DNA from 4 places in the Streptomyces sp. NPDC048416 genome. Region 4 is predicted to be linked to each of the others. Evidence: riboswitches for the same ligand, from Rfam matches in the RefSeq annotation. Region 4 holds a riboswitch; each other region holds the start of a gene.
The links. A riboswitch is a leader RNA that binds a small molecule or an ion and turns the genes downstream of it on or off. The one in region 4 is predicted to bind cyclic di-AMP.
Positions count from the first base shown of each region.

Region 1: linked by a shared signal. The riboswitch ahead of ACGFW5_RS29110 (transglycosylase family protein) and the one ahead of ACGFW5_RS08945 (M23 family metallopeptidase) in region 4 are both predicted to bind cyclic di-AMP.
Region 2: linked by a shared signal. The riboswitch ahead of ACGFW5_RS28415 (transglycosylase SLT domain-containing protein) and the one ahead of ACGFW5_RS08945 (M23 family metallopeptidase) in region 4 are both predicted to bind cyclic di-AMP.
Region 3: linked by a shared signal. The riboswitch ahead of ACGFW5_RS11465 (M23 family metallopeptidase) and the one ahead of ACGFW5_RS08945 (M23 family metallopeptidase) in region 4 are both predicted to bind cyclic di-AMP.

Region 1 covers NZ_JBICXU010000031.1:34,505-41,392, forward strand. Annotated here, with positions in the region: gene ACGFW5_RS29090 (exopolyphosphatase) at 1-551, opposite strand, end outside; gene ACGFW5_RS29095 (DUF501 domain-containing protein) at 548-1,081, opposite strand; gene ACGFW5_RS29100 (septum formation initiator family protein) at 1,112-1,600, opposite strand; gene eno (phosphopyruvate hydratase) at 1,904-3,190, opposite strand; gene ACGFW5_RS29110 (transglycosylase family protein) at 3,449-4,153, opposite strand; cyclic di-AMP (ydaO/yuaA leader) riboswitch at 4,156-4,326, opposite strand; gene ACGFW5_RS29115 (transglycosylase family protein) at 4,584-5,642, opposite strand; gene ACGFW5_RS29120 (cytochrome P450) at 5,761-6,888, opposite strand, start outside.
Region 2 covers NZ_JBICXU010000029.1:71,763-78,650, forward strand. Annotated here, with positions in the region: gene ACGFW5_RS28400 (phosphatase PAP2 family protein) at 132-749, shown strand; gene ACGFW5_RS28405 (hypothetical protein) at 870-1,553, shown strand; gene ACGFW5_RS28410 (RraA family protein) at 1,702-2,325, opposite strand; cyclic di-AMP (ydaO/yuaA leader) riboswitch at 3,284-3,467, shown strand; gene ACGFW5_RS28415 (transglycosylase SLT domain-containing protein) at 3,470-4,252, shown strand; gene ACGFW5_RS28420 (anti-sigma factor antagonist) at 4,608-5,039, shown strand; gene ACGFW5_RS28425 (hypothetical protein) at 5,574-5,876, shown strand; gene ACGFW5_RS28430 (nucleoside deaminase) at 5,873-6,322, shown strand; gene ACGFW5_RS28435 (HAD family hydrolase) at 6,374-6,888, opposite strand, start outside.
Region 3 covers NZ_JBICXU010000006.1:310,537-317,424, forward strand. Annotated here, with positions in the region: gene ACGFW5_RS11440 (hypothetical protein) at 1-182, opposite strand, end outside; gene ACGFW5_RS11445 (SigE family RNA polymerase sigma factor) at 278-784, opposite strand; tRNA gene ACGFW5_RS11450 (tRNA-Met) at 1,043-1,116, shown strand; gene ACGFW5_RS11455 (MerR family transcriptional regulator) at 1,248-2,033, shown strand; gene ACGFW5_RS11460 (PP2C family protein-serine/threonine phosphatase) at 2,711-3,832, shown strand; cyclic di-AMP (ydaO/yuaA leader) riboswitch at 4,091-4,261, shown strand; gene ACGFW5_RS11465 (M23 family metallopeptidase) at 4,271-5,431, shown strand; gene ACGFW5_RS11470 (aldo/keto reductase) at 5,665-6,609, shown strand; gene ACGFW5_RS11475 (PrsW family glutamic-type intramembrane protease) at 6,615-6,888, opposite strand, start outside.
Region 4 covers NZ_JBICXU010000005.1:147,899-154,786, forward strand. Annotated here, with positions in the region: gene ACGFW5_RS08935 (M16 family metallopeptidase) at 1-792, shown strand, start outside; gene ACGFW5_RS08940 (M16 family metallopeptidase) at 810-2,174, shown strand; cyclic di-AMP (ydaO/yuaA leader) riboswitch at 2,378-2,537, shown strand; gene ACGFW5_RS08945 (M23 family metallopeptidase) at 2,551-3,315, shown strand; gene ACGFW5_RS08950 (HPr family phosphocarrier protein) at 3,691-3,972, opposite strand; partial or broken gene ACGFW5_RS08955 (GNAT family N-acetyltransferase) at 4,125-6,888, shown strand, end outside.

The DNA of each region.
Region 1 (6,888 bases), on a different contig from region 4:
GCGCGGATCGCGGCGATCTGACCGGGCGTCGCCGGGTCGCCGGGCTGGTGGCGTTCCGTCATCCGCACACAGCCGATGTCCACCGAGCGGGCGGCCTCCACGCGCGTGGAGCCGACCACGAACTCGGTGGAACCGCCGCCGATGTCGACGACCAAGTACTGCCCGTCGCCGTCCAGTTCCTTGGTGGCGCCGGTGAAGGAGAACTCGGCCTCCTGGTCGCCGGAGATCACCTCGGGCTCGACGCCGAGGATGTCGAGGACCCCGCGTACGAAGTCGTCCCGGTTCTCGGCGTCCCGCGAGGCGGAGGTCGCCACGAAACGCACCCGCTCGGCGCCGAACTCCTTGATGACCGCCGCGTACTCACGGCACGCCGCGAACGTGCGCTCAAGGGCCTCGGGGGCGAGCCGGCCGGTGCGGTCCACGCCCTGGCCGAGCCGGACGATCGTCATGCGCCGGTCCAGGTCGGTGATCTCGCCGGTGGCCGGGTCCGCGTCGGCGACCAGCAGACGGATCGAGTTCGTACCGCAGTCGATGGCGGCGACGCGCGTCACTTGGCCGCCTCCTCGCCGCACGGCGTCACGCAGGGGCCCTTGGCCCACCACTCGGGCAGCAGCGCGATCGCCTCGTCGCCCAGCGGGTTCACACCCGGGCCCGCCGCGAGCGAGTGACCGACCAGGACATGCAGGCACTTGACCCGGTCCGGCATGCCGCCCGCGCTCGGGAAGCCCTCAAGGACCTCGATGGCGTCGCGGCGCGCGATGTAGTCCTCGTGCGCGGCGCGGTAGGCGGCGGCGAGTTCGGGATCGCTCGCCAGACGCTCCGTCATCTCCTTCATGACGCCGTTGGCCTCAAGGGTGCCGATCGCCGAGGCGGCGCGCGGGCAGGTGAGGTAGTACGTCGTCGGGAACGGCGTGCCGTCCTCCAGGCGCGGGGCCGTCTCGACGACGTCCGGGTTGCCGCAGGGGCAGCGGTGCGCGATCGCGCGCAGACCGCGCGGCGGGCGGCCGAGCTGCTGCTTGAAGGCGGCGATGTCCGCGTCGGTGGGCTCGGTGCGGTCGGTCTGGGGCGGGGGCGTTTCCATGCCTGGGGGTGTCTCTATCGCTAGCGGTGGTCAGTGGGCGGAACGGTCGGCCTTGTCGACGCCGTCCCAGAGGTTGGAGTGCCAGGCGCGGCCGGTCGCGCCCTTGTCCTCACGGTGCTTGGCGGCCGCCTCCGGGTCGACGACGGTGAAGGCGGTCTCCCCGGGGAACTGCATGTGCAGGTGCTCGCGGGCCAGCCGCTCGATGTACGCGTCGTCCTGGAGACGCGCCTTCTCGTCGCGCAGCTTCTCGACCGACTTCTGCGCGTCGGCGGCCTTGCGCCGCTGGTCGGAGATGTCGGCGCGCTGCGAGACGTACTGCCGCATCGGGTAGGCGAGCGCCACGATCAGCGAGCACATCACGAGGGCGAGCAGCGCCGCGCGGCCGGTGAGCCGGGAGCGGCGGGCCTGCCGTCTGCTCTGCGAGCGGTAGACGCGGGCCGCCGTCTGCTCGCCGAGCACCTTGAGCCGGGCCGCGGTGGAGAACCGGTCGCGGTCCTTGACCTTGGCGTCGTTGCCCATCGCTGTCCCGCCTCCCCGTCACACACGTACGTCCCCGGACACGGTACGGGACCGCGGCCGGGGACGTACGGACGACTGGCTAGGGGGTGTCTGGTGGATCAGGGTCGGTCAGGGCGCGGCGCCTGGTGCGGTGCATCGCAAGGCGCCGGAACGTCGTGATAGCGGAGCTATCGGGGCGTTTCGGCAACGCCGCGAGGTGCCGTGCCAGGCGCCGCACCCCCGGCCATGATCCACCAGACACCCCCTAGGGCGTCAGCCGTTGATGCTGCTCAGCCGGTGACGCTGCTCAGCCGGTGATGCTGCTCAGCCCTTGAAGCGCGGGAACGCGGAGCGGCCGGCGTAGACCGCGGCGTCGTCCAGGATCTCCTCGATGCGCAGGAGCTGGTTGTACTTGGCGACGCGGTCCGAGCGGGCCGGGGCGCCGGTCTTGATCTGGCCGCAGTTCACCGCGACGGCGAGGTCGGCGATGGTGACGTCCTCGGTCTCGCCCGAGCGGTGGGACATCATGCACTTGAAGCCGTTGCGCTGGGCCAGCTCGACGGCGTCCAGGGTCTCGGTCAGCGAACCGATCTGGTTGACCTTGACGAGCAGGGCGTTGGCGGAGCCCTCCTCGATGCCGCGGGCCAGGCGCTCGGGGTTGGTGACGAACAGGTCGTCACCGACGATCTGGACCTTGGCACCCAGACGCGAGGTGATGGTGTTCCAGCCGGCCCAGTCGTCCTCGTACAGCGGGTCCTCGATGGAGACCAGCGGGTACGCGGAGACAAGCTCCTCGTAGTACTCGGTCATCTCGGCGGCCGAGCGGGACTTGCCCTCGAACTCGTACGTGCCGTCCTTGTAGAACTCCGAGGCGGCGACGTCGAGCGCGAGCGCGATGTCCTTGCCCGGGGCGTAACCGGCTTCCTTGATGGCCTCAAGGATGAGGTCGAGGGCGGCGCGGTTGGACTCCAGGTTCGGCGCGAAGCCGCCCTCGTCGCCGAGGCCGGTGGACAGGCCCTTGCGCTTCAGGACGCCCTTGAGCGTGTGGTAGACCTCGGCACCCCAGCGAAGGGCCTCGGAGAAGGACTCCGCGCCGATCGGGGCGATCATGAACTCCTGGATGTCGACGTTGGAGTCGGCGTGCGACCCACCGTTGAGGATGTTCATCATCGGGACGGGCAGCAGGTGCGCGTTGGGGCCGCCGAGGTAACGGAACAGCGGCAGGTCGCTGGCCTCGGAGGCGGCGTGCGCGACGGCGAGCGAGACGCCGAGGATGGCGTTGGCGCCGAGCGAGCCCTTGTTGTCCGTGGCGTCCAGGTCGAACATGGCCTGGTCGATCAGGCGCTGCTCGGTGGCGTCGTAGCCGACGAGCTCCGGGCCGATCTGCTCGATGACGGCGAGGACGGCCTTCTCGACACCCTTGCCGCCGTAGCGGTTGGGGTCGCCGTCACGAAGCTCGATGGCCTCGAAGGCACCGGTGGAGGCGCCCGACGGGACGGCAGCACGGCCGGTGCTGCCGTCGTCGAGGCCGACCTCGACCTCGACCGTGGGGTTGCCTCGGGAGTCCAGGATTTCCCGGGCTACGACGACGTCGATGGACGGCACGAGCATCTCCTTCTGGGATGTGACGCTAGATGTGACGCAAGCAGTGCAAGGGACATGCGGGGTCGCTTCGCCTTGCGACAAGAGCCTAACCGGCTCCGGGGCCCAGACCGGCCGGGTGCCCGCGTCCTGGGACGAAAAAGGGCCCAATGGCCTGGATTCCCGGGCAAAGGACCACAACACTACTGCCCGGTAACGGCGAAGCCCCGGCCCGGCGCGTACGGGGGAACGCGCGCCGGGCCGGGGCGGCCTGGGGGTCGGCCGGACTCAGCCGAGGTGGAGCTTCTGGCCCGGGAAGATCAGGTTCGCGTCCTTGACGATGTCCTTGTTCAGGTCGAACACCTTCTCCCAGCCGCCCTTGACGCCGTTGGCGTTCGCGATGGTGCCGAGGGTGTCGCCGGACTTGACCGTGTACTCGCCGTCGCCCTGCTTGACCGGCTCGCTGCGCTGCTCGCTGCGGCTGGCCGGCGCGGACTCGGTGCGCTCGGACTTCTGCGACTTCTGCTGCGGCTGGGCCTGCTTCTTCGGCTTCGAGGGCTTGGCGGCCTTCGAGGAGGAAGAGGACGAGCCGGAGGTGTCCACGTCGGCCTTGGCGCCACCCGACGTCAAGTTGCCGGCGCCGGCGCAGGACCAGGCACCCGGGCCCTGGATGGCGAGCAGCTTCTCGGCGGCGGCTATCTGCTGACCCTTGGTGGCCAGGTCGGCGCGCGAGGCGTACTGGGTGCCGCCGGCGGCGGCCCAGGAGGAGTTCGAGAACTGGAGGCCACCGTAGTAACCGTTGCCGGTGTTGATGGACCAGTTGCCGCCGGACTCGCACTGGGCGACGGCGTCCCAGGTCTGCACGGAGGCGGCGCTGGCGGAGCCGGCCGCCATCAGCGGGGCGGCGACAGCGGCACCGGTGACACCGGCCAGCGTGGCGACACGGACGGCCTTGGACGGGCGGCGGTGCTTGCCCTTGCCGGAAAGCAGCATGGAGTTCTCCTCACCGACGCCTGCGAGGTGAGCTGTCGGGTTCGGGCGTGAGCTGCCCGGCCGAGCGTCGATGCGCCCGTCTTCACCCCAAGCCGTTCTCGGCAGTCCTGTCGAACTGCCGGGCCCGGCACTTACCTTGGGTCCCCCGCTCCTGCCTACGGCGCATAAGCGTCGACTGTTCCCATCGGCCGACGGCAGGATTCGGCGTGCTCGGCTGACGGGGCTCGCGGTGACGAGCGAGTCCGACGAAAACACACGCCCCGCCAATGTTCAAAGACGCACATCGGGGAGAAATCCCCCTTACTTGCGGTTACAGAAGGGATGTTTCCGCAGGTGAGGGGCGGGACGGACGGACCGGGCAGACAGGACACGCCAGTTGAGGCGAAGAGACCCATGTCTCACTTGCACAGAACGGACATACGCCCTCGAACTAACCCTGTTTCGGGGTGGAGTTCGGGGTGGAGTCCGCCGTGGTGGCCGGGGCGGAGCCCGAGGTGGCGTCCGGGGTCGCCGAGGTGGCGCCCGGGGTCGCCCTGGCGGCCGTCACGTCCTTCAGGTCCAGGCTCTGGCCAGGCAGGATCAGGTTGGGGTCGGTGCCGATCAGCTGCTCGTTGGCGTGGTAGAGCGCGGGCCAGCCGCCCTGGACCTTGTTCGCGTCGGCGATGACCGAGAGGTTGTCGCCGGGCCGGACGGTGTAGGCGCCGCTCGCCGCAGGCGTGTTGCCCGTCTCGCGTGAGGCGCCGTCACCTCGCGAGGCGTGCCGTCCCGCGTCGCGGCCGTCCGTCGAGTCGCCCGCGCCGTTCTCGGCGGCGGAGCCGGTCCGGGCGGGCGGCGTCTGCGGCGCGGTGGCGCCCGTGCTCTCCTCCGGCGCCGGCGTCCCGCGGTGCTTGCCGGGGCTCGCCGACGTGGAGGCGGACGGGGTGGCGGACTTGGCCGGCCCGCTCGGCTTCGATGCGTCCGTGGACGGCGTGGCCTGGCCGGTGCCGTCCTGCGTCGGTGTGGCGTCGGGCGTCCCGGTCGCGGGGGCGGTGGGGACGCCCGGGATGGACGGCAGGGACGACGCCGTTCCGTCCGGCGCGTCCGGCACGCCCGGATCGACGTTCGCCGAGCCGCCGCCCTTGGCGAGCCCGGCGCTGGTGCCACAGCTCGCGAAGGCGCTCGGGCCCTTGGCCGTGAGCACGTTCTCGGCGACGGCTATCTGCTGCGCCCGGCTCGCGAGGTCGGCGCGCTGGGCGTACTCGTTGCCGCCGTACACCTCCCAGGTGGCCTGCGAGAGCTGGAGCCCGCCGTACAGACCGTTGCCGAAGTCGGCGCTCCACATTCCGCCGGACTCGCAGGAGGCGACCTGGTTCCAGGTGCCGGCGTCCGCGGCGCTCGCGCCGGTCGCGGCGAGCAGGGGCAGCGCGATGGCGGACCCGGTCACTCCTGCCGCTACGACGAGGGCGGGTGCCTGGCGGGGTCGACGATGCCGTCCATTCCCGGAGCGCATGAAGAAGGCCTTCCGTGTGACTGCTGAGCCGAATGAACGGTGAACGTAGCCGTACTCGAACGCCTGTCACAAGTCGATGGCACCGCGATCACGTAAAAGTCACAGTCTTGACGGTGTGTCAGGTGACGGCGGAATTCCGGTTGTCCGCGGGCGGTGTGAACTCGACCGGCAGGGTGCGCAGTCCACGCATGATGAGCCCGCCGCGCCAGCGCAAATCGTCAGGTTCCACCGCGAGGCGCAGGTCAGGAAGGCGGCGCAGCAGAGTCGCGAGCGCGGTCTGTCCCTCCAGTCGCGCGAGCGGCGCACCGAGGCAGTAGTGGATGCCGTGGCCGTACCCGAGGTGCTGGTTGTCGCGCCGGCCGAGGTCGAGCGTGTCCGGGTCCTCGAAGCGCTCCGGGTCGCGGTCGGCGGCGGCGAGCACGACGAGGACGGGGTCGCCGGCCGCGATGTCCTGGCCGCCCAGTGTCAGCGCCTCGGTCGCGAACCGCCACGTCGCGAGCTCGACCGGGCCGTCGTAGCGCAGCAGTTCCTCGACACCGGTCTCCAGGAGGTCGCTCTCGCCCGCGTCGAGCGAGGCCTGAAGGCGCTCGCGCTGGCCGGGGTTGCGCAGCAGGGCGTACACCCCGTTCCCGATCAGGTTGACGGTCGTCTCGAACCCGGCGAAGAGCAGGATGAAGGCCATCGCGGCGGCCTCGTTCTCGGTCAGGTGCTCGCCGTGGTCGCTGGCCTCGATGAGCCGCGAGATGAGGTCGTCGCCGGGGTTCTCGCGCTTCTTGTGGATGAGCTCGGCGAGGTAGTTGCGCATCTTCTTCACCGAGCGGGCGACGCCACCGCGCGGCCCGCCACCGTGGCGGATCATCATGCCGGCCCAGTCGCGGAAGTCGTCCTGGTCCTCGCGCGGGACGCCGAGCAGGTCGCAGATGGCGTAGATGGGGAGCGGGAAGGCGAACTCATGGATGAGGTCGGCCTCGCCCTTCGCCGCGAAGGCGTCGATGAGCTGGTCCGTCAACTCCTGCACGCGGGGCGCGAATTGGGCCACCGTACGGGGTGTGAACGCCTTGGAGACGAGCCTGCGCAGGCGGGTGTGGTCCGGGGGGTCGATGTTGAGCAGATGCGTCATCAGCTCGGCCTTGCGCTCACCCGGAATGCCCGTCTTGCCCTTGGCGTGGGCCGGCTCGGCGTGATGGGCGGGGTTCTTGGAGAGCCGCTGGTCGGCGAGGGCCTGCTTGGCGTCCCCGTACCGCGT
Region 2 (6,888 bases), on a different contig from region 4:
GTAGACATTCACGGAGCCCCTGAAGATTCGCCCGACCGCCGCCCGGCCGTCACGCGCAGGCCCCCTCGTGGACCCGCCGCGACGGCAGCCGAGCGCGCGCTGCCCGCCCAACCTCCGGAGAACCCCACCCCATGACCAGTTCCACCGTTACGACGCAGGCCCTGGACGGAGCGTCCATCGACGGCGGCCTGTACGGCGACATCACCGACTTCGCCCGGCACACACACTGGCTGAACGGCCCGGTGTTCGCCTACACCAGTTACGGCGTCGCCCTGTTCGCGGTGTTCATGCTCGTCGGCTGGTGGGCGGCACGGCGCAAGGACGCGTCGGTGATGGCGGCGGCGCTGGCCGCGCCGGTCGCGATGGTGCTCGCCTACGCGGTGAACGACGCGGTCAAGTCGGTGTTCACCGAGCCGCGCCCCTGCCGCGCCCTGCCGCACGACTTCCTGATCGAGAAGTGCCCGCCCCTGGACGACTACGCGTTCCCCAGCAACCACACCACGGTCGCCGCGGCCGCCGCCGTCGCCCTGTTCTTCGTCGACCGCAGGCTCGGCGCCGTCGCCACGCTGGCCGCGCTCGCGATGGGCGCCTCCCGGGTGTACGTCGGAGCGCACTACCCGCACGACGTGCTGGTCGCGTTCGTGGTCGGAGCGGTGGTGGCGTTCGCGGTGACGTGGTCGGCGCGCCGCTACGCGGCGCCGCTCGTCACACGGCTGCGAAGCGGCGCCCTGAAGCCTCTGCTGGCCTGAGGCGCGAGGGCCCGGTGACCGGAAGCCGGGGTGCGGACGGCGAAGTCCGGGACGACATCCCGCGTACGGGCGGGCGCTCACCGGTGTCCACAGCGCGCCGCAGCCCCTAGGCTCGGCGACGTGCTGCGAATCGTCGATGAACTCGCCGGACCTGGCCCCTTGCGCGTCTGCGCCCATGCCCCCGCCGACGGTGACCCGGGCACCGCCCTGCGGGTGCTGCTGATCGCGGACGTGCTGGCGCGCGTCGTCGAACTGCGTGGCCGGGCGGTCCTCGTGGGACGGACCGGCCCGGTGTGGCCCACGGCGGCCGCCGACATCCGCCCGGCCGACGCCGAGGGCGGCCTCGACGAGGTCACCGAAGGACTCGGCGGCCCGCCGGACGTCCATCTCACCAGTGGTACGTACGAGGGTGTGAACACCGCGTGCCTGAGGATCGGCGAGGCCGATCTGCCCCCGCTCGACGACCTCGATCCCCTGGCGCTACGTCTGTTGCTGCTGCGCCGGCCCTACGAGGAGCCGGTCACGGCCACTGCCGAGGAGATCGGCGACGCCGCCCGCACGCTGGGCCGCTGGCGGCGTGCCGTGGCGACCTGGGCCGGGCAGCCGTCGAAACCGATCCCGGCCGAGCTCAAGAGCACGGCCCGCGCCGCTCTGGACAGCCGGCTCGACACCGCCGCCGTGCTGCACCTCCTGGAGGACCTGGAGACGGCGCCCGAGGTGCCGGAGGGCGCCAAGTTCGAGACCTTCGCCCACCTGGACCGCGTCCTGAGTCTGGAACTCGTGCGTGAGGTGGGCACGGTCTGACCCCGCCGCCGTTCGCCGCCCGGCCGGCCCGACGGACCGGCCGGCCCGGGGGCGCGGTGGATGGCGAGCATCGTCGGCGCACCGACCGCTGACACCCCCACCTGGCCCTCAACGGACCGCGCCAGACGCCCAGTTGGCGCGTGTGCGCTCAGCCCTCGAAGCCGCCCTGCTTCAGGAGCTCGTCGATGCGGCCACGGTGCGCCGCTTCCCACGCGTCGAGTGATTCGTCGGCCTCCATGGCGAGCTTGCGCCGGGCGTCGAGGAGCACCTGCTCCCCACGGGCCCGCGGCGTGACGACGACCCCCTCCTCGTCGGCCACCACGAGATCGCCCGCCTCCACCAGCACTCCGCCGCAGCGCACCGGGGCGTTGAGCGGCCGGACGGCCTTCTTGGCCCCCGGGACGGGAATGACGCCCCGGGCGAAGACGGGAAAGCCCAACTCGCGCACCTCGGCGAGGTCACGGATGAGCCCGTCGGCCACGAACCCGGCGACGCCCCGGCGTTGGGCCACGGCGCACACGTTGCCACCGGCGAGCGCGTAGTCCAGATCGCCCGATTCGACGACGATGACCGAACCCGGCTCGGCGCGGTGGATGGCCGCGTGCAGCATGAGATTGTCGCCCGCGGGACAGCGGACCGTGAACGCGGGCCCGGCGAGGCGCGGAATGGGGGACCAGAGAGGGCGAATTCCGATATCCATGACCTGCTCGCGTCCCAGAAGGTCGGCGAGCGTGGTCGGGGAAATGTTCTTGAATTCATTGATGTCGTTCATGTTCATCCTCGGTCGTGTTGCGAGTGGTCCGGCACGGAAGGGTGGTTCTGATGGACCGTTCGTGATGTTACGCAGCGCATTCCGAGATGGTCTCAGGCGATCTGACCGGCCGCCAGAAGCCTTTCCCGTACGAGGGACCGTGACCCCGGGCGCCGTACACAGGGCGAACTCCCGGTGGTGGTCGGCCAGTCCGTCCCAGGTGTGGAGGAGATCTGTGCCGGCCGGGGAGATCGGCGGGGCGAAGTCGACACCCCGCGCAGTCAGCCGCTCGCGCACCTGGGCGCCGGTCCGGGCGTCGCCGACCCAGTCGATCAGCGCGACATCGAGGCCTAGGGGGTGTCTGGTGGATCATGGCCGGGGGTGCGGCGCCTGGCACGGCACCTCGCGGCGTTGCCGAAACGCCCCGATAGCTCCGCTATCACGACGTTCCGGCGCCTTGCGATGCACCGCACCAGGCGCCGCACCCTGACCGACCCTGATCCACCAGACACCCCCTAGTGCCCTGGCTCCGAGGGCCACGGTCACCCCGGTGTGCGGGCCGTGAGCATGATCTCGAAGTGACGGCGGGGCCGCGCCGCTTTGGTGCCCGGGCAGCAGCGCCACCTTTGTCGCCCGGGCAGGGCACCGGGTGCACGGCAATATGCCCTTGTGTCCGAAATGGAACGCTATGGGATTTCCTGTCACGGCCGGGACAATGTCCCAATTGGGGCTATTGGGCGAACCTCACCACTTTTGATACCAGCCCGTACGGTTCCCCGAAGGGCAAGTGAATTGGGTCACTCACCGGACGGTGTGTCAGTGGAGTCCGCAGGGCCATTTCCGTTCGTTTACAAGAGAGTTGAGGAATTCGATCAAGCGACGGAGGCGTGCCGATTTCGGTGGATCAATATCCCGGGCGGCCTTCATTGAATTCCCACCTTGTTTCTCCTCGGTCCATTCGTTTACGTTCACCGTCAATCCGGATGGAACGCCGAATCCTGCCACCGTCCGGAACCTCCCACACACGTATGGCAGGAGCGGGGGACCCAGGTAAGCCGCCGGTCCGGATTCCGGAACGGCTGGGGTGAAGTCGTGTGCAGCACGACCGGACATCTCCCGTCCGAACCCGACAGCTCACCTCGCAGGCGAAGGAGAGGACATCACCATGCCTGCAAAGGGCAAGCACCGCCGCCCCAAGTCCAACTCGCTCACCCGGGGCCTCGCCGCCGCCGGCACCGGCGGTGCCGTACTCGCCATGCCGGTGATCGGTGCGACCACCGCCACCGCCGCTCCCGCGACGGTCCACTCGGCCACCGTGGCGAGCGTCGTCGCTGCCGCCCAGCCGGTCACGACGGCGAAGGCGGCCACGAGCTACGCCGTCGTCCAGGGTGACTCGCTGGCCAAGATCGCCGACACCCTCCACGTGAGCGGCGGCTGGAAGCAGCTGTACCAGGACAACCGGGGCGTCATCGGCGGCAACCCCGCCGTGATCCACCCGGGTCTCCGGCTCACCCTGAGCGGTCCGGCCAAGGCGGCCGCTGCCCCTGCTGCGCGGGATGCCTCGGACGACCGCGCGGACCGCTCCGCACGGTCGACCACCCTGACCGCCGCGACGACGACGTCGTACGCCAACAACCTCGACGGCTGGATCAAGCAGTCGCTGGCCGTCATGGCCCAGCACGGCATCCCCGGCACGTACGACGGCATCTACCGCAACATCATGCGCGAGTCCTCGGGCAACCCGCTGGCCATCAACAACTGGGACTCCAACGCCGTGGCCGGCACCCCCTCCAAGGGTCTCCTCCAGGTCATCCAGCCCACGTTCGCGGCGTTCCACGTGCCGGGCACGTCCACGGACCTCTACGACCCGATCGCGAACATCACCGCGGCGTGCAACTACGCCGCCAAGACGTACGGGTCGATCGACAACGTCTTCGGCGCCTACTGAGGCAGTCTCTGAGACAGCCCCTGCGGCCGGGCGCTCCTCCCGGCCGCAGGCAGGGTGTCCGGGTCGCCCCGGCGCCGCCCGCCCGGCAGTACGGCCCCCACCGGCCGTCTGCCGGGCGCGGTTCGCTCCGGCGTCTCGCGGCCGTCGCGAGGGCCCCGCACCCCGCTTGGGGCGTTCAAACGGGGCCGCCGCAAATTCCGTTCACCCCCCGGGGTGAACAATTTGAAGGTTGTACGTTTCTGCATGCGGGCCTTTTCCTAGGGTGGTAGTGCGTCACCCCGGGACCACGGTGACTGCCCGATGACCGTGCACCTCCGTACCGGCGGGGGTCCTTGCTGGACCGGGAGCTGCTGCCATGGGAACCACCGCTCGGCCATCCGTACCGGCCCCCGCATCGCCGGGGCTTCTCCCGGAGCGATGCCGCAATGCCAGGACCCACCTCATGCGGGGCGCCACGGTCGTCGAGGTCCTGGGCACGGTCGACCTGGCCACCGCGCCCGACGTGCGGCGCCATCTCGACGCGGCGACACAGCCGCCCGGCGCCCGCGTGATCGTGGACCTGCGGGCCGTGGACTTCTTCGACTGTGCCGCCCTCACCCTGCTCTGCCGGGCCCATCGCAGGATCCGCGAGCGCGGCGGCCGGCTCGGTGTGGTGTGCGTACGACCCTGGCATCTCCGGGTCCTCGCGGCGGGCGGACTCGACGGTCTGATCCGGCCGGCCGCCACGGTCGAGGAGGCGGCCCGCACCCTGGTGGCGCCCCCGGCGCCTGGCGCCAACAGGCCCTGACCGAAAGCCCGTTGCTTCGCGGGGGCGGCACGGTCCTTCATGGTGGACGGGGGAGGCCCTGATCGCTGCGGCCGATGCCCGTGCCCTGCTGGCTGCCTGTTGTGCCTTCGCCCCACGACCCCACCGGTGGTAGCACGTAGGGCCCGTTTTGGCGTCCCGCTACCCAAGGGGCTCACGTGGGGAACGTCCGCCGAGTCGCCGACCCCGTCGCCAACACCGCTGTGCGTGAGCAACGGGCCGTGGGGCGTGAGCAGTTGCTCAATGCGGCCGGTGAACAACGCTCACCCGCAACGGAGTTGAGACGCATGGCCCGCTACCTCGACGAGAGTCGGCTGCCGGGCCTGATCGGCTCTCTCTGTCAGGCACCTGCGAGCAGCCCCGCGCGAAGCCGGTCGGCGGGACGCTGACCCACGCGTACGGAAAGCTCACCCACACCGATGAGCGCCGGGTGCAGGCGCAGGGCGACCTCTTCGGCCGGGGGCTCGGGGCGTCGCTCCGGCCAAGGCGGGTGCCGAGCGGCGTATCTTTTCGTGGGTGAGTGCCCTTCAGAAGGCCGACTGGAACACCACCGTCAAGCGCGAGGCCGTGGTGGAGGAGAGCGAAGCGCTCAAGGCGCAAGCGGGTCGAGACCTCGTGCTCGGCGGTGCCGATCTCGCGGCCGCCTTCCGGCGCCACGACGTCATCGACGACCACCACGTCTACCGCAACGGCCGGAACGGCACGACCGGGGACCGGGCGCGGGGGCGCAGGGACGCCCGGACACGTCATCAGGACGGCGCGGAGCCGCGCGGAGTGGACACGCCACCGGGACGGGGGAGCGGCACGTGCAGCCCATGACGCGGGACCTGGCCGCGCGATGGCTTGCGACGGCCCTCGAAGAGGCGCGGGCAGGCCTCGCGGAAGGCGGCATCCCGATCGGCGCCGCGCTTTACGGCGCCGACGGCACACTCCTGGGGCGCGGTCACAATCTGCGCGTACAGCAGGACGATCCTTCCCTGCACGCGGAGACCGCCGCCTTCCGTGCCGCGGGAAGGCAGCGGTCCTATCGGGGCACGACCATGGTGACCACGCTGTCCCCCTGCTGGTATTGCAGCGGCCTTGTACGGCAGTTCGGTATGGCACGTGTCATCGTGGGTGAGGACGAGACATTCCGGGGCGGCCAGGAATGGCTGGCCGGGCACGGAGTGGACATCGTGGTGCTCGACGACCCGGAATGCGTGAGCATGATGACGCAGTTCATCGCGACACACCGCGCATTGTGGAACGAGGACATCGGGCAATGACGGCGCACGGGGGTGTTCAGGATGGCAAACCCGCCCTGCGCGCCGCCGGCCTCAACGCGCTTGCTGCGCAAGGCGGTTCAGGTGGGCGGGCAGATCACCGACGTGTCCGAGTGTGGCGATGGGCCCCGGCAGCGCTGCCGGGCGTGGCAGTGAGGTGATGAGAACGGCGGACATGCCGTAGCGGTGGGGAGCCGCGGCGTCGTTCTCCGCGTTGTCGCCGACGAACAGGATGTTCTCCGGCGGGCAGCCCGCGGCCCGCGTCACCGCGGCATAGAAGCGGGCGTCCGGCTTGCGGATGCCGAGCGAACTGGACAGCACCAGCGCGTCGAAACAGTGGGCGATCCCGGCTGCCCGCAGCGTACGAAGGCGTACCGGCTCGGGGCGGTCGGTGTTGGAGGCCAGCACGCAGGCCAGTCCGCTCGCGCGCAGATCCCGCAGCGCCCGCGCCGCCCGCGGGTCGACCCGCGCGTCGGGGACCGCCGTGAACACCGCCTCGACCGCGAGTCGCAGGTCCGGGACGGCGGCGCCGCAGTCATCGGCGGCGCGGCGCAGGCGTGAGGCGAACG
Region 3 (6,888 bases), on a different contig from region 4:
ACGAGCGCGGCCCCCGCGATCACGGCGCAGGCCCCGGCCCCGGTGAGGACGCGGGTGGTGCGGCGCCGTCGACGGGCGGCCCGGCCGCGCTCGACGGCTCCGTCCACGAGCGAGGTCAGATCGGGTTCGAGTGCGTCGGTCGTGCGGTACAGGGCGTGTGAGAGATCTGCTTCGAACGGCATGCTGGCGTCACCTTGTGTCTTCTGTCGCTGACGGTTGGGGTGCGGCGGTGCGGCGGTGCGGCGGTGCGGCGGTACGGACCCGCGGGCACGGGGATTCAGTGCGCGACCAGGTCGGACAGGCTGTCGCCGAGCAACGCGCGCAGCCTGTCGAGTGCGCGGGTGCCCTGGGAGCGGACCGCGCTCCTGCTCAGCTTGAGCATCCGGGCGGTCTCCTCGATGCTGCGGTCCTCCCAGTACCGCAGGAGCAGCACCGCCCGGTCGCGGGGCGGGAGTTGACCGAGCGCGTCCAGCAGGGTCAGGCGCAGGGCCGCGTCCGGGCCGCTTGCCGCGCCGTCGGGCAGGGTCCCGGTGGGCCGCTCGCCGGTACTGCGCCGACGCCGCAGGCTGAGGAAGGTGCGGACCAGAATCGTCTGGGCGTACGCCGCCGGGCTGTTCGCGCAGGCCACCCGGTTCCAGTGCACGTACACCCGGCTGAGGGCTTCCTGCACCAGGTCTTCGGCCAGGTAGGTGTCGCCGGCCGCGAGCACGTACGCCGAGCGGTACAGGGCCTTCCCCCTCGCGGCCACGAAATTCAGGTACGCATCCTCCTGTACTGCTTTCACTCGGTCCCCGCCTGTTCTCTTGTTCCGTGGTCCCCGTGCATACCCCTGATGACTACGTGACTCGGTGGGATGTCGCGCCCGTGCGGCACTTTTCTTTCCCGGGTTTCCCGCTCCGCGCGGATGGCGCGCACGGCGTGCGGTGAACGGCGCGGGGCCTGCCCGGCGGGGCGACGGGGAGCGTCCGCAGGTGGGTTCGGGGTGGGCGCTGGTAAATGGTTCGGAGCACCGCTGCGTATGGCGTACAGTTGTGTTTACCGACGCGGGGTGGAGCAGCTCGGTAGCTCGCTGGGCTCATAACCCAGAGGTCGCAGGTTCAAATCCTGTCCCCGCTACTGAACGAAGAGGCCCGGCACTGTTCACAGTGCCGGGCCTCTTCGCGTTCCCCGGCTCCCGCCCTCCCGCGCGGGCTCCTCCGCGTCCTTGACCTTTACGCAACGTCAAGTTCTAGCGTGGCCGTGTGAACGTGCACGGCAAGGAGTGGTCGATCCAGGAGATCGCCAAGAAGGCCGGGACAACCAGCCGCACCCTGCGCCACTACGGGGAGCTGGGCCTGCTCGCCCCCAGCCGGATCGGAAGCAACGGATACCGCTACTACGACCAGGACGCCCTGGTCCGGCTCCAGCGGATTCTGCTCCTTCGGGAGCTGGGGCTTTCGCTGCCCGTGATCGGCGAGGTCCTGGAGGGCGAACGCGATCCGTCGGCCGCCCTGCGCACCCATCTGCGCCTCCTCGAACAGGAGCGTGCGCGCATCGCGCGGCAGATCGCGTCCGTGCGGACCACCCTGCACAAGACCGGGAAGGGAATGGAGCTCATGGCCGAGGAAGTGTTCGACGGCTTCGATCACACCCAGTACGAGGAGGAGGTGAGCCGCCGCTGGGGGCGGGACGCGTACGAGAAGAGCGACCGCTGGTGGCGCTCGCTCACCGAGGAGGAGAAGAAGGGCTTCCAGCGGGAACACGACGACATCGCCCGCGACTGGGGCCTGGCCCGCGGGGACGGCCTGGCCGCCGACGGCGACGTGGCGCAGGACATCGCCGGGCGCCACGTCGCCTGGCTGTCCGCCACCACGAGCGTCAGCAGGTCCTACGTCATCGGGCTCGGCCGGATGTACGTCGACGACCCGCGCTTCGGCGCCACCTACGACCGGCACGGCGAGGGCACGGCGGCCTTCGTGCGGGACGCCCTGACGGTGTACGCGGAGCGCCACCTCCCCGACGCCCCGGCCGCCGGGGGTGTGTGCGCCCAGTAGTCTCGCGTGCGCGATGAGTCATGGTGGGCCTCGCGGGATGAGGGAGGGGGCGAGGTGGTGAGTGGGCACGAGTGGGGGCGCGGGCGCGGCGGGGCGACGGGCGGGTGCGGAACGTGGCGGAGGGTGCGTGCCGTGCTGCTCCCGCTCGTGCTCTGCGTACTCGTCCTGGGTGGCTGCCAGGAGCCGGGCGGGAAGGGCCCCGGGCCCGGACCCCGGCCCGTGCCCGCCGGCCGGCGGGTGCCGGTCCGCCCCTCGGCGGTCCCCGCGGGCTGCCGCCCCGAACGCGGCGGCTGGGCCGAGCCGCCGTGCGTGCCGGATCAGGGCGTCGTCCACCACCGCCACACCAGGGGAACCTGCCCCCGTACGCGTCCGGGCCCGCAGCGCTGCCGCCGCGCTTGACCGGGTGGGACGGCGGACGTGTCCGGGCCCGCAGTGCTGCCGCCGCCCTCGACCGCCCGGGCCGAGCCCCTGGTGAACCGTGCGAGCCGACGAGCCCTGGTGGACCGTGCGGGCCGAGCCCCTGGTGGACCGCCCGGGCCGAGCCCTGGTGAACCGTGCGGGCCGGCCCCGAGCGGGCGGGGTTCGTGCCCCCGCGCCCGTACTGATCCGCCGCGCCCGACGCCCCGCTTGGGCGCGTCCGAGTCGACGTCGGGGCCGGGACGGGGCAGTCTGGACGGGTGCGGCAGCGAGCAGAAGGCGACGGGCGCCTGGTACGGGCGCTACCCGTACTCCTCGTCGTCGTCGGCTTCGCCTTCGACGCCTCGACCCCGCCCGACCTGACGGCCGCCGCCCTCTTCGCGGGCGCCCCGGTCGCCGCGGCCCCGTTCTACTCGGGCCGTGGCACCGCCGCCGTCGGCATGGGCTCGGTGCTCGCCGTCGTGCTGCTCTGGTTCATACACGACCTCCCCAACCTCGGCGAAGGCGCCAGCGAGCTGTTCACCGTGCTCACGGTCGGCGCGCTCGCCCTCGTCATCAACAGCATCCTGCGCCGCAGTGGTGAACGGCTCGCATCGGCCCGTGTCATCGCCGAGACCGCGCAGCGCGCCGTGCTGCCCACGCCCGCGTCCCGCATCGGTGGCCTGCACGTCGCCGCGCGGTACGAGGCGGCGCAGGCGGACGCGTTCATCGGCGGAGACCTCTTCGCCGTGCAGGACACCCCGTACGGGGTCCGGCTCATCGTCGGCGACGTCCGCGGCAAGGGGCTCCAGGCGGTCGAGGCCGTCGCCGTGGTGATCGGGGCGTTCCGGGAGGCGGCCGAGCAGGAGTCCTCCCTGGAGGCGGTGACCCAGCGCCTGGAGCGGGCGCTGGCCCGCGAGGGCACCCGGCGCGACCGGCTCGACGCGGTCGAGGGGTTCACCACGGCGCTGCTCGCCGAGATCCCGCGCGGCGACGGCACCGTACGCACGGTGAACCGGGGCCATCCCGAGCCGTTCCTGCTGCACCCGGACGGATCCCTGGACGCGATCGTGCCGGCCGAACCCGCACTGCCGCTCGGCATGTCGGACCTCGGCGTGTGGCCGGACCGGGCCGAGCTGCGCCCCTTCCCGCCCGGTTCGACGCTGCTCCTTTACACCGACGGGCTCTCCGAGGCGCGCGACGCCCAGGGCATCTTCTACAACCCCGGCGCACGGCTGCGCGGCGCGATCTTCCCCGGCCCGGACGAGGTCCTGGACGCGCTCGTCGACGACGTACGCCGCTACACGGGCGGCGGCGCGAGCGACGACATGGCGCTGCTCGCGGTGGCCCGCCCGGCCGAGGGCCAGCCCGAGCGGCGGCGCACGGTCCGGATCGTGAAGTAGGGCCGCCGCCGTGGCGCGGGGTCACGGTGGGTGCGCGAAGGGTCTCCCTGCGCATAACAATTGACACTCCGTCAGAATGCGGGTGCGGCGGGTGTGGCTCCGAGGGGGCGTGAACTCGACCGGTTTGCCCCGGCAGTGGGCGCTAAGTCCGGGCCATGGCCGTTAACGATCAGTGGGGAACGGCTTGGAATCAACCCCCGCCTTCTATTAACGTTCGATAACGCAGCGCGGTCGTACCAGCCGTCGCCAAGGCGGCACCGTGCGCATGCGCCGAATCCCGCAAGGGAGCCGGGGGACCACCAACTTGGGGCGAATCGGGCATCCGCCATGGGCGCTCGTAGGAGACCTTCCTGCTCCGAACCCTCCTCCAGGGCCCTAACGGCCTAGGGACCCCCACCGCTGACCCGGTAGGCGAGAAGGAAGGAAAGGAGCGCCTTCGTGGCGTCCAACGACCCTGCTCTCGACACTCCCCTGCCTCCTGGGGCCGCGCTCTACGGGGACGCGCCCGGCGAGGACGAGAGCTGGGAGGAGTGGGACCCGACCGAGGAGTCCGTACGCGCGGTTCGCGGCCGGCACCGGGTGGCCAAGCAGCGCGGCGGCCTCGCCCGCAGCTCCACCGTCCTCGGCGTGGGGGTCATCGCGGCGGTCGGCGCGGGCGGCATGGCCACCGCGCAGAGCAAACCGCCCGTCTCCATATCCCTGCCCGACTCCCTCGCGGGGAGCCTGCCCGACCTCGGCTCGCTGCCGGGCGTCGGCGCACTCCTCTCGCACGGCGGTACGGGAGCGGACGCGCACGGCGGTACGGGAGCGGACGCGCACGGCGGTACGGGAGTGGACGCGCACGGGGACGCCTCCAAAACCGCGGCCGCCGAGGCCGACCGGAAGATCGCCGCTGCGCCGCTGAGCATGGCCGGGCTCTCCACCAGCGAGGCCGAAGGGGGCGCCACCGACGCCGGGGAGGCACTGCGCGCCCGGATCCTCCAGCAGGCCGGGCAGCAGAAGGCCGCGGCCGTCGCCGAGGCGAAGGCCGCCGCGGAGAAGGCGGCGGCCCAGAAGGCCGCGGCCGAGGCGAAGGCCAAGCAGGAGGCCGCCAAGGTCCAGGCCGCCGCCGAGGCCGCGAAGGCCGCCGCCGAGAAGAAGGCGGCCGAGGAGGCCGCGGCGAAGAAGGCGGAACAGGCGCGGCTGGCGGAGCTGGCCGCCGAATACTCCCTGCCGGTGGGCTCGTACACGATCACCTCCACGTTCGGCGAGGCCGGCTCGATGTGGTCGTCCGGCCACCACACCGGCCTCGACTTCGCCGCGCCCACGGGCACCCCGCTCAAGGCGATCCACTCCGGGACGGTCAAGTCGGCGGGGTGGGCGGGGGCGTACGGGTACCGGACGGTCATCACGCTCGAGGACGGGAGCGAGCTCTGGTACTGCCACCAGTCGTCGATCGCCGTCGGCGCGGGGCAGAAGGTGACGACGGGGGAGGTCGTGGGGCGGGTCGGTGCGACGGGGAACGTGACGGGGCCGCATCTGCACCTTGAGGTGCATGCGCCTTCCGGTACGGGGATCGATCCGATGACCTGGCTTCGGTCCAAGGGGCTCAAGCCGTGACGGTGTGACGGTGTGACGCCGGTGCGGGTGCCGTCGGTGCCGGTGCCGGTGCCGGCGCCGGTGCGGGTGCCGGTGCCAGTGCCGGTGCGGGTCGTGGGTGGCTTGGCTGTCTCGCAGTTCCTCGCGCCCCCGAATCCCCGTCGCTTTTCCCGTTGTTCCGCGTGTCTCTGGAGGGGCTGCCAGGAGAGGGCGAGGCGCGGAATACCTGGCCCCGTGCGGGAGTTGCTGTCGCCATGACCTCTCTTCGTGCGCTCGGCAGCTCCGATCTCTCCGTGTTTCCCCTCGCCCTCGGCGGCAACGTGTTCGGCTGGACCGCCGACCAGGACCAGTCGTTCGCCGTCCTGGACGCCTACACCGCCGGTGGGGGCAACTTCGTGGACACCGCCGACGCCTACTCCAAGTGGGCCCCCGGCAACTCCGGCGGCGAGTCCGAGACGATCATCGGGAAGTGGCTGGCCGCGCGCGGCAACCGGGCCGACGTGGTCATCGCCACCAAGGTCGGCGCCCACCCCCGTTACGAAGGGCTGGCCGCGACCACGATCAAGGCCGCCGCCGAGGAGTCCCTGCGCAGGCTCGGCACGGACTACATCGACCTGTACTACACACACTTCGACGACACCTCCGTGCCCGTCGAGGAGATCGTCACCGCGCTCGACCAGCTGGTGCGCGACGGCAAGGTCCGCGCGATCGCCGCCTCCAACATCACCCCCGAGCGGCTGCGGGAGTCCCTGGACTTCTCCGACCGCGAGGGCCTGGCCAAGTACGTGGCGCTCCAGCCGCACTACAACCTGGTCTCCCGCGGCACCTACGAGGGCGTGCTCCAGGACACCGCCTCGCGCGCGGGTCTGGCCGCCGTGCCCTACTTCGCACTCGCCTCCGGCTTCCTCACCGGCAAGTACCGTCCGGGCCAGGCCGTGGACAGCGCGCGGGCGACGGGCGCGGGCAAGCATCTGGAGACCGAGCGGGGCCGCAAGGTGCTGGCCGCGCTCGACCGGATCGCCCAGGAACGCGACGCCGAGATCGCCACGGTGGCGCTGGCCTGGCTCGCCGCGCGACCCACCGTCGCCGCGCCCATCGCGTCGGCCCGCACCGTCGAGCAGGTCCCGGCGCTGCTCGCGGTCGCCGACCTGGAGCTCACCGACGCGCAGCTCTCGGAACTGACCGCCGCGTCAGCGTAGCCGCGTCAGCGTAGATAGGGGTTGTGGGGGCCGCGCCGCGCCGGGTCCCCGGCCGGGCCCGGCTGCCCGTACGGGGCGTACTGCGGGTGCGGGGCGTGCTGGGGGTGCGGGGCGTACTGCGGGTGTGGGACGTACTGCGGGTGCGGAACGTACTGCGGGTGCTGGGTGTACGGCTGCGGCGGGCCCGGCTGCGGGGGCATCCAGATCCGGCCCGACGCTCCCGCCGCGTACAGCAGCGCCGGGCCTGCGACCGGCTTGCGCTCCCACAGATGGTGGAGC
Region 4 (6,888 bases):
GCGGCCACCCTGGAGGACGCGCGGCAGTTCTTCCGCACGTACTACGCGCCCAACAACGCGGTGCTCTCGGTGGTCGGCGACATCGATCCCGAGCAGACGCTGGCCTGGGTGGAGAAGTACTTCGGCTCCATCCCCTCCCACGACGGCAAGCAGCCGCCGCGCGACGGCGCGCTGCCCGGCACCATCGGCGGGCAGCTGCGCGAGGTCGTCGAGGAGGACGTCCCGGCGCGCGCCCTGATGGCCGCCTACCGGCTGCCCCACGACGGCACCCGCGAGGCCGACGCCGCCGACCTGGCGCTGACCGTACTCGGCGGCGGCGAGTCGTCCCGGCTGCACAACCGCCTGGTCCGCCGCGACCGCAGCGCGGTCGCCGCGGGCTTCGGCCTGCTGCGGCTCGCCGGCGCCCCCTCGCTGGGCTGGCTCGACGTCAAGACGTCCGGCGGCGTCGAGGTCCCCGACATCGAGGCAGCGGTCGACGAGGAGCTGGCCCGGTTCGCCGCCGAGGGCCCCACGGCGGAGGAGATGGAGCGCGCCCAGGCCCAGTTGGAGCGCGAATGGCTGGACCGGCTCGGCACGGTGGCGGGCCGCGCCGACGAACTGTGCCGCTACGCCGTGCTGTTCGGCGACCCGCAGCTCGCCCTGACCGCGGTCGACCGCGTCCTGGAGATCACCGCCGACGAGGTGAAGGCGGTCGCCGCGGCGACCCTGCGCCCCGACAACCGGGCGGTCCTGGTGTACGAGCCCACCGCGGCACCCGAGGCAGGCAACGAAGAGGAAGAGGCGGCCCAGTGACGGACGCTGTCGTGACCATGGAATTCCACCCGCAGCCCACCGCGGGCGCCGCCAAGCCGTGGGCCTTCCCGGCCCCCGAGCGCGGCACGCTCGACAACGGCCTGACCGTGCTGCGCTGCGACCGGCCGGGCCAGCAGGTCGTCGCCGTCGAGATCTTCCTCGCGGCCCCCCTGGACGCCGAGCCGGAGGGCCTGGACGGCGTCGCCACGATCATGGCGCGCGCCCTGACCGAGGGCACCGACAAGCACTCGGCCGAGGAGTTCGCCGCCGAGCTTGAGCGGTGCGGCGCCACCATCGACGCGCACGCCGACCACCCCGGCGTCCGGGTCTCCCTCGAAGTGCCGGTCTCCCGGCTGCCCAAGGCGCTCTCGCTGCTCGCCGACGCGCTGCGGGCCCCGGCGTTCGCCGACTCCGAGATCGAGCGCCTGGTGCGCAACCGGCTCGACGAGATCCCGCACGAGCAGGCCAACCCGGCCCGCCGCGCCGCCAAGCAGCTCTCCAAGGAGCTCTTCCCGGCCACCACGCGCATCTCCCGCCCCCGCCAGGGCACCGAGGAGACCGTCGCCGCGATCGACGCGGCCGCGGTGCGCGCCTTCTACGAGGCGTACGTGCGTCCCGCGACGACCGTCGCCGTCATCGTCGGCGACCTGTCGGGCACCGACCTCGACGCGATCCTCGCGGACACCCTGGGCGCCTGGACCGGCAACACCGCGAAGGCGCGCCCCGTCCCGCCGATCACCGCCGACGACACCGGCCGGGTCGTCATCGTGGACCGGCCCGGTGCCGTGCAGACCCAGCTGCTCATCGGCCGCATCGGTGCCGACCGGCACGACCGGGTCTGGGCGGCCCAAGTGCTCGGCACGTACTGCCTGGGCGGCACCCTGACCTCGCGCCTTGACCGTGTCCTGCGCGAGGAGAAGGGCTACACCTACGGGGTCCGCGCGTTCGGCCAGGTGCTGCGCTCGGGTCCCGACGGCGGCGCCGCGATGCTCGCCATCAGCGGCTCGGTCGACACCCCGAACACCGGGCCCGCGCTCGACGACCTGTGGACGGTGCTGCGCAAGCTCGCCGCGGAGGGTCTCAACGACACCGAGCGGGAGAGCGCCGTACAGAACCTGGTCGGCGTGGCGCCGCTCAAGTACGAGACGGCCGCGGCCGTCGCGGCGACGCTTGCCGACCAGGTCGAGCAGTTCCTGCCGGACGACTACCAGGCCCAGTTGTACGCGCAGCTCGCCGAGACCGGCACCGTGGAGGCGACGGCGGCCGTCGTCAACGCCTTCCCGGCGGACCGGCTCGTCACGGTGCTCGTGGGCGACGCCGCCCGGATCGAGGAGCCCGTCAAGGCACTCGGAATCGGTGAAGTGACCGTCGTCACGGGCTGATTGAGGCACCCGGGCGACCGGGACGAACGGGACCCCGGTGGCCATACGCCACCGGGGTCCCCCCATATGTCCGGTTTATTGGAGAGGTTGCCCGTCTGGCATGTGGCGTGCGCAACAAAAACCGGCGTCTGTTTGGTGATTGAAAGATCAGCCGTCTAGCGTCAGTCGCGCTGTCCGTCACCACCCGTCGCATCCGCGGCACCGGACAGTGATCGCCGAGTCCCCAATGGCGCGAGCCAGGGGAGCCGGGGACCCACTCAGTCCCTGGGGTGAATCGGACGCCTCCGCCCGCGGGGGAGTCCGTAGGAGACCTTCCTGCTCCGAACCCGTCAGCTAACCCGGTAGGCGAGATGGAAGGAAAGGACACCGCCTCTCCATGGCGTTCACCCGTGCCACCGGGAAACACCGCGCGCCCAGCCGGATGACGCGCCGCAGCGCGAACATCGCGGGCATCGCCACCCTCGCCACCGCCGGAGTCGTAGGCACCCTCGCCTCCCCGGCCGTCGCGGCCCCGAGCGCCGTCGCCGACACGGGCCTCAGCCAGGCCATCGTCATCGGCGACACCCTGGCCGACCAGCTGGGCGCCCAGGCCGACGCGCAGAAGGAGGCGGCCGTCAAGGCCCGGGCGAAGGCCGAGGCCGAGGCCGCTGCCCAGCGCAAGGCCGAGCAGCGGGCCCAGGAGGCCCGCGAGGCCAAGGAGCGCGCGGCGCGTGAGGCCGAGCGCAAGCGGCTCAACACCTTCGTCGCGCCCATAGCCAACAGCTATGTGTCCACCGGCTACAAGACCGGCGGATCGCTGTGGTCCTCCGGCAGCCACACCGGCATCGACTTCCACGCCGGCATCGGCACCCCGGTGCACGCGGTGGGTCTTGGCACCGTCGTCGAAGCGGGCCCCGGTGGCGCGTACGGCAACAACATCGTGATCAAGATGCACGACGGCACGTACACCCAGTACGGCCACCTCTCGGTCATCCAGGTCTCCGTGGGCCAGTCCGTGGAGCCGGGCACCCAGATCGCCCTGTCGGGCAACACCGGCAACACCACCGGCCCGCACCTGCACTTCGAGGCCCGCACCGGCCCGGAGTACGGTTCGGACATCGACCCGGTCGCCTACCTGCGCTCGCACGGCGTGAACGTCTGAGACGTCCCGACGCCCGCGGCGCCACCGCGCGCACCCCGAAGGCCCCCGGCACCCGCCGGGGGCCTTCGCCGTCCACCGGGGAGAGCGACTTGCCCCATCCAGGACGCGCGCGACGCCGTCGGCGAAGGGCGTGAGGGAGCCGCGCGGCACCCCCCGATCCGCGCCGCGACGGGACCGCGCGACGTCCCCCGATCCGCGCCGCGATGGGATCGTGCGACGTCCCCCGATCCGCGCCGCGACGGACCGCGCGGCATTTCGCGATTCGCGCCGCGACGGGGCAGCGCGACGTCCTGCGACCGGCGCCCAGGGAACGACGAGGGCCGCTGTCCCGTGTCGTGCGGGATCAGCGGCCCTCGTGCGGGTGGTTCTGCCGGATCAGACGGTCTCGGGAAGCTCTTCCAGGCCGTCGGCGACCAGCTTCGCCAGCCGGTCGAGCGCGGCGTCCGCGCCCTCGGCGTCGGAGGCCAGCACGATCTCCTCGCCGCCCTGCGCACCCAGACCGAGCACCGCGAGCATGGACGCGGCGTTGACCGGGTTGCCGTCGGCCTTGGCGATCGTCATGGGGACTCCGGCGGCCGTGGCGGCACGGACGAAGATGGACGCGGGGCGGGCGTGCAGGCCCTCGGCCCAGCCGACGTTGACGCGGCGCTCAGCCATGGTGTTGCCCTTCGAAATCTCTGACGGTTGTCTAGACCAGTCTCTCATGGGGTGCGCGGTGCTCCTGCCGACCCTCGGCCCCGGTGCGCCGCCGGTCGCTCCTTGCCACCTTGCCCCGCCCCGTACGGGCCCGCGACCCGTACGCTTCCGGTATGACGACGGCGTCCGACCCCGCGTACCCGGCCCACTGGGAGGCCGACGTGGTGCTCCGCGACGGCGGCACCGCGGGCATCAGACCCATCAACCCCGAGGACGCCGACCGGCTCGTCTCCTTCTACGAGCTGGTCTCGGACGAATCGAAGTACTACCGCTTCTTCGCCCCCTATCCGAGGCTGTCCGCCAAGGACGTCCACCGCTTCACCCACCACGACTACGTCGACCGGGTCGGCCTCGCGGCCACCGTCGGCGGCGAGTTCATCGCGACCGTCCGCTACGACCGGATCAACGCACAGGGCCGGCCGTCCTCCGCGCCCGCCGACGAGGCCGAGGTCGCCTTCCTCGTCCAGGACGCCCACCAGGGCCGGGGCGTCGCCTCCACCCTCCTCGAACACATCGCGGCGGTCGCCCGCGAGCGCGGCATCCGGCGGTTCGCCGCCGAAGTGCTCCCGGCGAACAACAAGATGATCAAGGTGTTCACGGACGCCGGCTACCAGCAGAAGCGGTCCTTCGAGGACGGCTCGGTCCATCTCACGCTCGACCTTGAGCCCACCGCCGAATCGCTCGCCGTGCAGCGGGCCAGGGAACACCGCGCCGAAGCGAGGTCCGTGCAGCGCCTGCTCGCGCCCGGCTCGGTCGCGGTCATCGGCGCCGGCCGCGCCCCCGGCGGGGTCGGCCGCACGGTCCTGCGCAACCTCCTGGACGCCGGTTTCACGGGAAGCGCCTACGCGGTGAACCGGGCGCTCGGACCGGAACAGCGCGAACTCGACGGCGTGCCCGCCTTCCCCTCCGTCGGTGCGATCGGCGAACCGGTCGACCTGGCGATCATCGCGGTGCCCGCCGAACGGGTGCCGCAGGCCGTGGCCGACTGCGGCGAACACGGCGTCCAGGGCCTCGTCGTCCTCGCGGCCGACTACGCGGAGAGCGGCCCGTCCGGCAGGGAGCGCCAGCGCGCCCTGGTGCGCCAGGCCCGCTCGTACGGGATGCGCCTGATCGGCCCCAACGCGTTCGGGATCATCAACACCGCGCCCGACGTGCGGCTCAACGCCTCACTCGCGCCCGAGTCGCCGGCCGGGGGCCGGATCGGCCTTTTCACCCAGTCCGGCGCCATCGGCATCGCGCTCCTGTCCGGTCTCTACCGGCGCGGCGCGGGCCTGTCGACGTTCATCTCGTCCGGCAACCGCGCGGACCTCTCCGGCAACGACTTCCTCCAGTACTGGTACGAGGATCCCGAGACCGACGTCGTCCTGCTCTACCTCGAATCCATCGGCAACCCGCGCAAGTTCACCCGCCTGGCCCGGCGTACGGCGGCCGCGAAACCCGTCGTCGTGGTCAAGGGCGCCCGGCACAGCGGTACGACCCCGCCGGGGCACGCCGTCCCGGTGAGCCGGGTGCCGGACGCCACGGTCTCGGCGCTGCTGCGCCAGGCGGGCGTCATCCTGGTGGGCACGGTCACCGAGCTCGTCGACGCGGGTCTGCTGCTCGCCGGCCAGCCGCTGCCCGCCGGGCCGCGCGTCGCGATCCTCGGCAACTCCGAGTCGCTGGGCCTGCTCACGTACGACGCATGCCTGAGCGAGGGGCTGCGTCCGCGCAGGCCCCTGGACCTGACGACCGCGGCGACCCCGGCCGACTTCCGCGCCGCGCTCGCGGCGGCCCTCGCCGACGACGCCTGCGACGCGGTCGTGGTCACCGCCATCCCCTGGGTCGGCGAGAACGGAGCCATGGAGTTCGGCGACGGCCGGGTGCTCGCGGACGCCCTGCGCGAGGCAGCCACGGCGGCCCCCGCGAAGCCGGTGGCGGTGGTCCACGTCGAGATCGGCGGCCTGGCCGAGGCCCTGTCAGCCGCATCCCGAACAGCCCCCCGCCCCCCATCGGCCCACACCTATCCAGCCCCCCCGGCGCCCCCACCGGCGGTCAGCCGGAAAGGAGCCCGGGGCGCACCCCCGGCACCCCCGGCACCCCCACCGGCGGTCAGCCGGAAAGGGGCCCGGGGCGCACCCCCGGCACCCCCACCGGCGGCCAGCCGGAAAGGGGCCCGGGGTGCACTCCTAGCACCCCCACCGGCGGCCGGCCGGAAAGGGACCCGGGGCAGAGTCCCAGCACCCCCACCCCCACCCCGCCCCGTGAGGCAATCCCCGCCTACCCCGCCGCGGAGCGAGCCGTACGGGCCCTCGCCGAAGCCGTCCGCTACGCCCAGTGGCGGCGCGAGGCGGCCGACCCCGGCAAGGTGGGGGAGTACGACGACATCGACGAGGCCGGGGCCGCCGCGCTGATCGAGCGCCTGCTCGGCGCCGACCAGGACCCCCGCGGCATGACCCTGGCCGCCGCGGACGGCGAGGAACTGCTCGGCCGGTACGGCATCGCGGTGCGCCCCACGCTGCCCGCGCCCGACGCAGTCCACGCCGTCGAGGCCGCCCGCCGCCTCGGCTACCCCGTCGCCCTCAAGACCACCGCCCCGCACCTGCGCCACCGCCCCGACCTCGGCGGCGTACGCCTTGACCTGGCCGACGAGCACCAACTCACCCGCGCCTACGCCGAATTGACGGCGACCCTCGGCAAACCGGAGGAGCTGGGTCCGGTCGTGCAGGCCATGGTCCCGCGCGGTGTGGACGCCGTCGTGCGCGCCTCGATCGACGCCGCGGTCGGCGCGGTGCTGTCCTTCGGGCTCGCCGGTGCCGCCTCCGAACTCCTCGGCGACACCTCCCACCGGCTCATCCCCGCCACCGACCGGGACGCCGCCGAGCTGCTGAGGACCATCAG